One region of the Xenorhabdus sp. KJ12.1 genome, then DNA from elsewhere that is predicted to be linked to it. Evidence: predicted binding sites of a transcription regulator. Region 1 holds the regulator's gene; each other region holds the start of a gene.

What was found. Region 1 encodes PurR, which represses purine synthesis genes. Its sites were predicted from a motif close to CANGCAAACGTTTGCNTG; they were not measured.
Region 2: a site for PurR is predicted at 1,875-1,892, ahead of guaB (IMP dehydrogenase). Genes of this name have one in related genera too.
Region 3: a site for PurR is predicted at 1,696-1,713, ahead of purE (5-(carboxyamino)imidazole ribonucleotide mutase). Genes of this name have one in related genera too.
Region 4: a site for PurR is predicted at 1,853-1,870, ahead of serA (phosphoglycerate dehydrogenase). Genes of this name have one in related genera too.

What each region holds. Positions count from the first base shown of each region.
Region 1 covers NZ_CAWNQH010000001.1:93,880-97,098, forward strand. The annotation lists gene AACS92_RS00415 (Grx4 family monothiol glutaredoxin) at 1-51, opposite strand, end outside; gene sodB (superoxide dismutase [Fe]) at 411-989, shown strand; gene purR (HTH-type transcriptional repressor PurR) at 1,520-2,545, shown strand; gene punR (DNA-binding transcriptional activator PunR) at 2,549-3,219, opposite strand, start outside.
Region 2 covers NZ_CAWNQH010000064.1:66,341-69,559, forward strand. The annotation lists gene AACS92_RS09130 (hypothetical protein) at 1-159, opposite strand, end outside; gene xseA (exodeoxyribonuclease VII large subunit) at 422-1,783, opposite strand; gene guaB (IMP dehydrogenase) at 1,958-3,219, shown strand, end outside.
Region 3 covers NZ_CAWNQH010000073.1:3,281-6,499, forward strand. The annotation lists gene cysS (cysteine--tRNA ligase) at 1-145, opposite strand, end outside; gene ppiB (peptidylprolyl isomerase B) at 428-922, shown strand; gene lpxH (UDP-2,3-diacylglucosamine diphosphatase) at 934-1,656, shown strand; gene purE (5-(carboxyamino)imidazole ribonucleotide mutase) at 1,820-2,374, shown strand; gene purK (5-(carboxyamino)imidazole ribonucleotide synthase) at 2,371-3,219, shown strand, end outside.
Region 4 covers NZ_CAWNQH010000074.1:22,027-25,245, forward strand. The annotation lists gene AACS92_RS13000 (5-formyltetrahydrofolate cyclo-ligase) at 1-466, shown strand, start outside; gene serA (phosphoglycerate dehydrogenase) at 537-1,778, opposite strand; gene rpiA (ribose-5-phosphate isomerase RpiA) at 2,049-2,708, opposite strand; gene AACS92_RS13015 (LysR family transcriptional regulator ArgP) at 2,904-3,219, shown strand, end outside.

The DNA of each region.
Region 1 (3,219 bases):
CAAAATCGGGTTTTCATTAATTTGGCGTTCGATTTTCTCAATTGTCGTCATTTTTACTTCCTTAAACCGCAGGTGCTGTTTATCAGCATCAGAAAAGATTGATTCAGAATACCACTTTCTGGTGCTGATTTTCTACAGCGAACGTGCTGCTACAAATTTTTATCATGAACAACATTTTGTAATCGCTGAGATTTCCATCCCCTATAAATATTTAATCCATTAAAACTGAACAGTTCTACATCAGCTCATCATTAAATCGCATCTTTTTCCCTGTTATTTAGCAGAAAAGTTGTTAAGATAATCACTAAAATAGCAACATGATAATAAGCTTAAATTTGCTCTATCCATGATTAATACTTTACGAATCATGGTTTATAAAGCCAAAAACCCGATATTAAAAGGAGTATGCAATGTCTTTTGAATTACCAGCATTACCTTATGCTAAAGATGCCTTAGAACCTCATATCTCAGCAGAAACTCTGGAATATCATTACGGCAAACATCACAATGCTTATGTTGTGAACCTGAACAACCTGATTAAAGGTACAGAATTTGCCGGAAAAACACTGGAAGAAATCATCAAAACTTCTGATGGCGGTATCTTCAATAATGCTGCGCAAGTATGGAACCACACTTTCTACTGGCACAGCCTGTCACCAAACGGTGGTGGTGAACCTACCGGCAAAGTTGCAGAAGCAATCAACAAAGCTTTCGGCTCTTTTGCTGAATTCAAACAGCAATTTACTGATGCAGCCCTGAAAAACTTCGGCTCCGGCTGGACATGGCTGGTCAAGAAAACTGATGGTAGCCTGGCTATCGTTAATACTTCCAATGCAGCAACTCCGCTGACTGGTGAAGATAAGCCTGTTCTGACTGTTGATGTTTGGGAACATGCTTATTACATCGATTACCGCAATGCACGTCCTCAATATCTGGAGCATTTTTGGGCTCTGGTTAACTGGCAGTTTGTGGAAGAAAATCTGGCTTAATTAGCCTATCAGTTAAATACAAGGGTAAGTTTTTCCGGTTCTTCACACATGTTTCATCCATGGATACTTTCTGAATCGTGAAAAACTTCCCCTTGAAAAAATAGATGGCGTTTCACCACAATATTATTTCTGGACTTAAGGTTATTTCCGGACTCAAGCGATCAAACAGAGACTCGCCAGAAAAACAATCATGACTAACGCACTACAGGCAGTCAATAATCCCAATTTCAGATCTGTATCCATAAACCATCCTCATCGTGAAAATTAAGACTCAGCAACATCATAAATTTTAAGTGGTTATTTATCTCAAAGATTAAAAATCGCACTGTGATATTTAATACATATACTTTATAGCATCGATTACTGCTTTCACTTTTGAGCTAGATCAGACAAAATTCACGGTTTCTCGCTAAATTATTGCCAGTTATCTTCCTATATACAAATATAATACTGGCAAATGATTAACAAAGTTCTATATCCAGATAAAGGGTATACAAATTTAGACCAAAAGGTCAGGAGTCCTTTTTATCATGGCAACGATTAAAGATGTGGCTAAACGCGCTGGTGTTTCAACCACAACCGTATCCCATGTTATTAATAAAACCCGTTTCGTCGCCGAAGATACGAAGGCCGCAGTATGGGCTGCCATTAAGGAACTGAATTATTCTCCCAGTGCCGTTGCCCGAAGCTTAAAAGTCAACCACACAAAATCTATCGGGTTATTGGCAACCTCAAGTGAAGCACCCTATTTTGCTGAAATAATCGAGTCTGTCGAAAATAGTTGTTATAGCAAAGGCTATACATTGATTTTATGTAATTCCCATAACAACCTCGACAAACAAAAAGCTTATCTCGCGATGCTGGCGCAAAAGCGTGTAGATGGTTTATTAGTTATGTGTTCAGAATATCCTCAACAGTTGCTGGGGATGCTGGAGGATTATCGCAATATTCCTATGGTTGTCATGGATTGGGGGGAATCCAGAGGGGACTTTACGGATGCCATTATTGATAATGCCTTCCACGGTGGTTATTTAGCTGGCCGGTATTTGATTGAACGTGGGCATCGTGATATTGCCTCCATTCCCGGCCCATTAGCCAGAAATACAGGGGGTGGACGTCATCAGGGTTTTCTCAAGGCATTGAAAGAAGCCAATATCACTATTCGGGATGAATGGGTTGTTCAGGGGGATTTTGAGCCTGAATCAGGTTATCAGGCAATGTGTAAGATCTTAAACCAGAAACATCGCCCTACCGCTGTGTTCTGTGGCGGGGATGTGATGGCAATGGGAGCTATTTGTGCTGCCGATGAAATGGGTTTACGCGTTCCTCAGGATATTTCCATCATTGGTTATGACAATATCCGTAATGCACGCTATTTCACACCAGCACTGACAACCATTCATCAACCTAAAGAACGGCTGGGACAAATGGCTTTCTCCACGCTACTTGATAGGATTATCAATAAACGTGAAGATGCTCAAACCATCGAGGTTCATCCACGTCTTGTAGAGCGTCGCTCTGTTGCCGATGGTCCTTTTATTGATTATCGTCGCTAACAGTTAGTCTTCTTGTAGCCATTCAGCATTAAGCGTTGTGTTATCACCAAGATATTCAAGCAACCAGCTTAATGCAGGTGAATGGCTTTTTTGTGACCATGTCAGACAGCACGGACTATCAGGTAACGGCTGCTCAAGCTCAAGCACACTCAATTTTCCCTGGCGAATAAGCGGTAATGCCCTGTGTTTAGGTACCATTCCCACACACAATCCCTCCATTAAACAGGATAACCCCGCTTCCCAGTCAGGAACAACCAGCCGCCGCTGATTATCTAAAGCCCATGTATCACGTTTAGGCAGGCTTCGTGATGTATCCTCAAGACATAAACTGGCATAAGGCCGCAATTGGTCATCATTTAATTTTTCCGTTACGAACGCCAGCTCATGCTTAGGGCTGGCAACACACAGCCATGGCATAAAACCCATATCCCTGAAACTGTATCGCTCACCAACCGGAGAAGCACGTGTTGCTCCAATAGCAACATCAACACGCCCATCCACCAGCGCATCCCATACACCATTAAAAACTTCGGGATAGATAAATAACTCAATATCCGGAAAATGACGATAGAAATCCAGAATAAGCTGACGTGTCCGTTCTGGTTTAACAACCTGATCAACAGCGATACTGAGTTGTCCTCGCCATCCGTTTGCTACCTGCTGACATTGGTGCC
Region 2 (3,219 bases), on a different contig from region 1:
TGATATTATTTTCCCTGTGTGAGCAGAAATAATATTAGCATCTTGCAACGTTTTTACTATATCTTTAACTAGAATGGATAAATCATCTAAGGTTTTTTTTATATCATCTAAAGCTTCTTTACTGATTTTTTGTAGTGTTTGAGATGTTATGTCGTTCATAAGAACCTCTTTATTTTATGTTTAATATTACTGAGTTATTATCATAAATATTTAAAACCAAGATATTGCTGTTATGGAAATAAATATAGCGGACGCAAAAATAGTGTTTTTTAACAAGATTATTTTTAATGAAAATAATTTCTTTATATAATTAAGTGTAGAGTAAAGATGTCATTCATCAAGTGACAAAATAGGGGGGGATATAATAAGGGAGGGGATTTTAATATAACCCCCTTATTAATTTAAAAATTATAATGTGAATTTATTTTTTTCTCTTACTGGCTTTCTGTACTTGTGTCACCCGGCTCTCAACCCAGCCATCCTGTACTCGTGTTTTCAGTGAATCGCCCACTTTTACCTGCTTAATTTGCTTCAGCAATTTCCCATCCGGTGTTTCGCTGATACTATAACCGCGACTCAAGGTTGCCAGTGGGCTGACAGCTTCCATGCGCGAGCAGGAAACAGCGAATTTCTCTTTATAGCGGGATAATTGCCGTTCAATTGCCTGTTTTAAGCGAAAATCAATTCGTTGAATATGCTGGCTATAATGTCGTATCTCCTGCTCAGGAGTGTGCTGTAACAGACGCTGAATTAATTTTTCACTGGCAGCAGAATTCTGTTTTAAATGACGTAGTAAACTGTCAATTAATTTCTGACGTAATTCAGATAAACGATTTTGTTGACGTGCCAGCCGTAAATCAGGGCTTTGTTGCTGGAGGCGGTGGTGTAATCCATTAAAAACACGTTGCTTTTGGGCAAAGAAGTAATCCATTGCCATTTCGAGGCGCTGTTGCAGGGATTGAACTTGTCTCAGCAGCTCAAGTTGATTGCGACTCACCAACTCAGCCGCAGCGGAAGGAGTGGGTGCACGTAAATCAGCGACGAAATCTGCAATGGTGACATCAGTTTCATGCCCGACGGCACTGACGACAGGAATTTGGCTGTGGAATATCGCCCGTGCCACCTGTTCATTATTAAAACACCATAAATCTTCCAGTGAGCCACCACCGCGCCCGAGAATGAGAACATCACATTCCTGCCGGATATTAGCTAATTCAATCGCCTGAATGATTTGTAGCGGTGCTTCTGCTCCCTGAACTGCGGTAGGGTAAACAATAACGGGTAGAGAAGGGTCACGGCGTTTCAGAATATTCAGAATATCGTGTAACGCAGCACCACTGGCTGAAGTAATCACACCAAGTCGTTTTGCAGGCGAGGGAAGTGATTTTTTATAAATCTGCTCAAATAGCCCTTCAGCGGTGAGTTTTTGTTTTAAAATTTCAAATTGTTGTTGCAGCAACCCATCACCGGCAGGCTGGATACTTTCCACAATCAACTGATAATCACCCCGTGGCTCATACAGAGTGATCTGTGCTTTAACTAATACCTGCTGACCGTTTTGTGGCCGGAAGGTTGCCCGCAGATTGTAACTACGGAACATCGCCGCCCGGATTTGTGCCCGCTCATCTTTCAGCGTGAAATACCAATGACCGGACGAAGGCTGGGAGAAGTTAGAAATTTCGGCACTGAGCCAAATTTTACCCATTTCCAGCTCTAATAGCTGACGAACCGTCTGATTTAGACGGCTAACAGAAAAAATTCCAGTGTTGGTTGGCAGTGACATGTGAGCTAGATCAAATTTTAAAACAAGGACTTAATTGACTGATGATAACTGCTCGCCACCACTAATCAAGAAATTTTTTCAGAAAATGCTGGAGGCAACCGATTACGGCCTGTATAATGCCGCGGCAATATTTTATCCCTTATTGACGCCCCATAGCTTGGTGAGATATTGCTCATGTTACGAATTAAAAAAGAAGCATTAACTTTTGACGACGTTCTGTTGGTTCCTGCCCATTCTACAGTTCTGCCTAACACGGCGGATTTGTCCACACAATTAACATCTACTATTCGCCTGAACGTGCCTATGCTCTCAGCAGCAATGGATACCGTGACGGAATCTTCTCTGGCTATTGCGCTGGCACAGGAAGGGGGAATTGGTTTTATTCACAAAAACATGCCTATTGAACGTCAGGCTGAAGAAGTCAGCCGCGTGAAAAAACATGAAAGTGGTGTTGTCACCGATCCTGTCACTGTAACGCCACAAACAACATTGCGTGAAGTTAATGAATTAGCTGCGCGTAATGGCTTTGCTGGTTATCCTGTCGTAACAGAATCTAACGAGCTGGTAGGTATCATCACTGGCCGTGATGTGCGTTTTGTTACAGATTTGGAATTGCCAGTTACCGCAGTAATGACACCAAAAGAGCGTCTGGTGACGGTAAAAGAAGGCGAAGCTCGCGATGTAGTATTGCAGAAAATGCACGAAAAACGCGTTGAGAAAGCACTGGTTGTTGATGATAACTTCCATCTGCTCGGCATGATCACAGTGAAAGATTTTCAGAAAGCAGAACGTAAGCCAAACGCTTGTAAAGATGAGCAGGGTCGTCTGCGTGTAGGTGCTGCTGTTGGTGCCGGTGCTGGCAATGAAGAGCGTGTTGATGCGCTGGTCGCTGCTGGTGTAGACGTGTTGCTGATTGACTCATCCCACGGTCATTCTGAAGGTGTTTTGCAGCGTATCCGTGAAACCCGCGCTAAATACCCTAATCTGCAAATTATTGGTGGTAACGTAGCAACCGGTGAAGGCGCTAAAGCGCTGGTAGAAGCAGGTGTGAATGCCGTTAAAGTCGGTATCGGCCCTGGTTCTATTTGTACTACCCGTATCGTGACCGGTGTTGGTGTACCACAAATTACCGCGATTGCTGATGCAGTAGAAGCACTGGAAGGAACAGGGATACCGGTTATTGCTGACGGTGGTATCCGCTTCTCTGGCGACATCGCTAAAGCGATTGCCGCAGGTGCTGCATGTGTGATGGTGGGTTCAATGCTGGCAGGTACAGAAGAATCTCCGGGTGAAATTGAACTCTATCAGGGCCGCTCATTCAAATCCTATCGTGGAATGGGTTCTCTGGGCGCAATGTCCAAAGGTTCTTCTGATCGCTACTTCCAGACTGATAATGCGGCAGATAAATTAGTACCGGAAGGTATCGAAGGCCGTGT
Region 3 (3,219 bases), on a different contig from region 1:
TGTCAAATGCGACAAATGTTCTACCGTGGCCAATGTGACACAAATCATAAATGGTGATGCCACACACGTACATGCCCACTTTCCCTTCATGGATCGGCTTAAATTCTTCTTTTTGGCGACTGAGAGTATTGAAAATTTTTAGCATCAGTGGGTTTTCCGTAAAAATTGATGTACGTGTAATAAAAAAACAAAAGCGGACAAATCCGCTGATTTTAGGCTTCCTTATCAGCTAGATAAATAAACTATAATAGAAAAGCCAGATTAGATATTTCACCCTGATACGCGGCACTTTGCAAGCATTGTGATCAGCTTTATTCCCGTGGAATGGCTGAGTACTGACTCAAAATCACAGATATGGTATAAAAGCCGTTGTTTCGCACACTCTAGAATATTAGAGTCAGTCAAAAATATTATTAGGATTTCTATTATGGTGACTTTTCATACCAATTTCGGCGATATCGTGATTAATACTTTCGCTGAAAAAGCGCCTGTAACTGTTGAAAATTTCTTGAATTACTGCCGCGAAGGCTTCTACGATAACACTATTTTTCACCGTGTCATTAATGGCTTCATGATTCAGGGTGGTGGTTTTGAGCCTGGTATGAAGCAGAAAACGACTAAGTCTCCTATCCAGAACGAAGCTAATAATGGTCTGCAAAACAGCCGTGGCACTCTGGCAATGGCTCGTACCAATGATCCACACTCTGCAACAGCTCAGTTCTTTATCAATGTTGTTGATAATGATTTCCTGAACTTCCGCTCAGAACGCCCTGACGGCTGGGGTTACTGCGTATTTGCTGAAGTTGTAGAAGGCATGGACGTCGTTGATAAGATTAAAGGTGTTTCAACTGGTCGCAGCGGTATGCATCAGGATGTACCACATGAAGATGTTATCGTTGAACGTGTTACTGTCAGCGAATAATTAGTCGTTACATGAGTACACTGTTTATTGCTGATTTGCATCTCAGTGAGCAGGAACCGGCAATTACTGCCGGTTTTCTACGTTTTTTACGTGAAGACGCAATTCATGCGGAAAGCCTGTATATCCTCGGTGATTTTTTTGATTACTGGATTGGTGACGATGATCCCAACCCTTTACATGCGGAAATCGCACAAGCACTTAATTCTCTGAAACAAAAAGGCGTTTCCTGTTATTTCATTCATGGTAACCGTGATTTTTTATTAAGTTCCCGGTTTGCCAAAGAGAGTGGGCTGATTCTTCTGCCACAGGAAAAAGTTCTGGAACTCTACGGTAAGCGCATTCTTATCCTGCACGGTGATACTCTTTGCACCGATGATACGGGTTATCAGCAATATCGTAAGCGGGTACATACTCCGTGGGTCCAACGGCTGTTTTTACTTCTTCCTTTGTTTATCCGGCTGAAAATTGCAGCCAGAATGCGGGCAGGCAGCCAGTACGCCAATAGCCAGAAATCTGAGTCGATCATGGATGTCAATCAACAAACAGTTATTGAACATTTTAATAAATATCAAGTGGATTGGATGATCCACGGGCACACGCATCGCCCGGCTATCCATGATATCCGCATCGGCGATAAAATATTACATCGTGGTGTATTGGGTGCCTGGCATCATCAAGGATCAATGTTCAAAGTGACAGAAACATCTATTGAATTGGTATCTTTTCCTTTTTGAAGATAGTGAGTTTTTTCTGTAAAAATAAAAAAAGCAACCAACGCAAACGTTTTCCTTCTGCAATTCGCGTGATATTATCCACCACCTTATCCATAATGGATTTCAAGACAACATTATTTTGAACTTTGTTCTGGTGGACATCCAATACAGGAGCATCTGATTTATGACGGCAAGCCCTGATCCCTCACAAACTATCTCCACGGCAGCAACAACCGAAATACAGCATCATGCCAAAATTGCTATTGTCATGGGTTCAAAAAGTGATTGGGCAACAATGCAACACGCAGCTGATATTCTGGCTTCCCTTGATCTTCCTTTTCATGTCGAAATTGTTTCAGCGCATCGAACACCCGATAAACTTTTTCATTTTGCTGAACAAGCAAAAGCAAATGGTTTTGAGGTGATTATTGCCGGTGCGGGAGGCGCTGCTCATCTGCCGGGGATGCTGGCGGCCAAGACATTAGTCCCTGTGTTTGGTGTTCCGGTACAAAGTGCAGCCCTGAGTGGTGTGGATAGCCTTTATTCTATCGTCCAAATGCCTAAAGGGATCCCTGTGGGTACGTTAGCTATCGGTAAGGCAGGCGCAGCAAATGCAGCCTTGCTTGCAGCTCAGGTTCTGGCATTACATGATGAGACTCTATTTCAGCGACTGGCAAACTGGCGTCAGACTCAAACTCAGGATGTTCTGGAAAATCCGGATCCCCGGGAGGATGCATGAGGCCTGTTTGTGTATTGGGTAATGGCCAATTAGGCAGGATGTTACGTCAGGCGGGCGAACCATTAGGGATAGCCGTCTATCCGATTGGGTTGGATGCTGAACCCGAATCTGTTCCCTATCAAAGCAGCATTATTACAGCTGAAATTGAACGCTGGCCTGAAACGGCTTTAACCCGCGAGCTTTCCCATCATAAAGCATTTATTAATCGTGATATTTTCCCGTTACTTGCTGATCGCTTGCCACAGAAACAGCTTTTAAACACGCTTGGGCTGGCAACAGCACCGTGGAAATTATTATCTGATCCTAGCCAATGGCCGCAAATTTTCAGTGAACTGGGTGATTTCACCATCGTAAAACGTCGGGTCGGTGGTTATGACGGTCGTGGACAATGGCGTATCCGGCCGGGTAAAGAAACGGATTTACCCACTGAAATTTATGGTGAATGCATTGTAGAACAAGGGATCCCTTTCTCGGGGGAGGTTTCTCTGGTGGGGGCGCGTAATGCCGACGGAAAATCAGTGTTCTATCCGCTGACCCATAATCTTCATCAGGAAGGAATTCTACGTACAAGTGTTGCCTTTACTAGTGCTAATCGTCAATTACAACAGCAAGCAGAAGAAATGTTGTCCCGCATTATGGAGCACCTGAATTACATCGGTGTTATGGCGATGGAGTGTTTTATTGTCGGTGATGAGTTACTGATCAATGAGCTGGCACCACGGGTACATAACAGTGGCCATTGGACACAAAATGGTGCCTCTATTAGTCAGTTTGAACTTCACCTACGGGCAATTCTGAATTTACCTATGCCTCAACCGGAAATTGTTTCCCCTTCTGTGATGGTC
Region 4 (3,219 bases), on a different contig from region 1:
TAAAATCCTGCAAGCAAAAAAAATTGCCTTGTATCTCTCTTTTGACGGTGAACTCGATACACGCCCGTTGATTCAGCAACTCTGGCAACAAAACAAACAGGTCTATTTGCCAGTATTACACCCTTTCAGTCGGAATCATTTGCTGTTTCTTCGTTATCAGCCTGACACTCCTCTCATCCGGAATCAATTCAGGATAGAAGAACCACCACTGGATATCCGGCAGGTTTTACCTGTTTCTGAGCTGGATATTATGTTTATTCCGCTCGTTGCTTTTGATCGTAGCGGGCAGCGCTTAGGGATGGGCGGAGGGTTCTACGACAGGACGCTTGCTAAATGGCAACAGCAAAACTTTTATCCGATTGGGTTAGCACATAATTTTCAACTGGTTGACTCATTACCCAGCGCAAGTTGGGATATTCCTTTACCCGAAATAATCACTCCAGAAAAAACATGGCGCTGGGTATAACCGCTGAAAATTATTTATTATTAAATTTCAATGCATAAGGGCTATTATTATAGCCCTTATATCATTTAAGTTAGTAAAGCATACGAGAGCGAATAGTACCAGGCAAAGCTTTTAGCTGTTGCAGGACTAATTCCGCCTGAGCCGGATTTTGCGTCATAATATCGATAACAACATAACCCATATCGCCTTCAGTACGCAGATATTGTGCCTCGATATTGATTTCCTGATCGGTGAAAACCTGGTTAATGCTGGTTAAGATACCCGGGCGATTTTCGTGGATATGCAATAATCGATTGGTATCCTTCGCATGCAGAGGCAATGAAACTTCCGGAAAGTTTACTGCGGATAATGTAGAACCATTATCAGAATATTTAACCAGTTTACCTGCAACTTCATAACCGATGTTCTGTTGTGCTTCTTGCGTAGAACCACCGATATGAGGTGTCAGCAATACGTTGTCAAATTTGATTAGCGGTGAGACAAAAGGTTCGCTGTTTGTTGCTGGCTCTTCAGGGAAGACATCAATCGCAGCACCAGAAAGATGCCCGATTTCCAACGCTTCAGTCAGTGCAGGAATATCGATCACAGTACCACGTGATGCATTGATCAAAATCGAACCCGGTTTCATCAGTTCTAATTCTGCCGCGCCAATCATGTTTTTAGTTGAATGAGTTTCAGGAACATGCAGACTGATAACATCACTCATATTTAGCAATTCAGATAAGTGATGAACCTGCTGAGCGTTGCCCAGTGGTAGTTTGTGTTCCAAATCATAGAAATAAACATTCAGGCCGATACTTTCAGCCAAAACACTTAGCTGTGAGCCGATATGACCGTAACCAATAATGCCCAGTTTTTTACCACGTGCTTCATAGCAGCCCGCAGCCTGTTTATTCCATATGCCTTTGTGAGCCTTTGCATTAGCTTCAGGAACCCGGCGTAACAGCAGCAACAGCTGCCCTAATACCATTTCAGCCACTGAGCGCGTATTAGAGAATGGGGCGTTGAATACGGGAATACCGCGTTTTGCTGCGGCGTTCAGATCAACCTGATTAGTACCGATGCAGAAACATCCGACTGCCACCAGTTTTTCCGCCGCCGCAAAAATTTCTTCAGTTAACTGAGTACGGGAACGGATCCCAACAAATTTGGCATCACGGATAGCTTCTTTCAGCTCTTCCGGCTCTAATGCCCCTTTATGATATTCAATATTGCTGTACCCTGCTGCCCGCAGATTGTCGACTGTGCTTTGATGAACACCTTCCAGCAGCAGAAACTTAATTTTTTCCTTTTCTAAAGATACCTTAACCATTTACCCGCCCTAGTTGTACTAACTTTCATAATGCCGATAGATTTCACTAAAATAACAAAAAAAACGTCAACAGCAATATAATCGTTTGCCTGTAAAACAGCATAAGAAACAGTAAAAAAGTTGTTACACAAAGTAAAGGGTTTCGTTACAAGGTAAAATTAGAATTTTGAGGAAGATTTAATCAATAATACAATATATATATCTGAATTTTATTTTTTGAAAAAGTCAGAAAATTTTTTAAGGGCAGAATATTCTGCCCTTCGCAAGCGGTTACTCTGTAATCGTTTTCACTCCGTTGGAACTGCCAACCAGCACGACATTTGCGCCACGATTCGCAAACAGGCCTACCGTTACTACTCCTGCAATAGCATTAATTTTATTTTCTAACTCGATAGGATTCAGAATGGTAAGATTGTGAACATCTAAAATAACGTTACCATTATCAGTGATAACATTCTGACGATAAACCGGCGTTCCTCCGAGTTTTACCAGCTCACGGGCAACATAAGAACGAGCCATTGGAATAACTTCCACAGGTAACGGGAATTTACCCAACACGTCAACCTGTTTGGATTCATCAATAATACAAATGAATTTTTTTGCTACCGCAGCAATGATCTTCTCTCTGGTCAGTGCCGCACCACCACCTTTAATCATCTGCATTTGAGCATTAATTTCGTCAGCTCCGTCAACATAAATGTCTAGAGAGTCAACTTCATTACAGTCAAACACAGGGATACCAAGACTTTTCAATTTCTCAGTTGATGCTTCCGAGCTGGATACCGCACCTTCGATTTGATCTTTCATTGTTCCCAGAGCATCAATAAAATGAGATGCCGTTGAACCGGTGCCTACTCCCACAACTGTTCCCGGTTTAACATATTCCAGCGCTGCCCAGCCTACCGCTTTTTTCAGTTCATCCTGTGTCATATCAATCAATGCCTATAATCAATTACAAGAAAAATCCAGCCGCCAGTATAAACAATATTTTATCTTACCCTGTGAAAAAATATGGCATAGTGCTACCTAGACCGAAAAATATTTTGGGCACACAATATCATTCTAGAATAAATACCATTCCAGAATAATCGAAGAGTTAATGACAAACGGAGAGCCTGATTTTCAATGAAACGTCCTGATTACCGATCCTTACAGGCGTTAGACGCCGTGATCCGCGAACGCGGCTTCGAACGTGCAGCCCAAAAGCTTTGTATTACTCAATCCGCCGTATCCCAGCGCATCAAGCAATTAGAAAATTTATTTGGACAACCACTCTTAGTGCGTACTGTTCCGCCCCGTCCTACAGAGCAGGGACAAAAATTGCTGGCGTTATTACATCAAGTGGAATTGCTCGAAGCACAATGGCTCGGTGATGAGAATGGCAATGAAACTCCCCTGCTACTTTCTCTTGCTGTCAATGCAGATAGTCTGGCTACCTGGC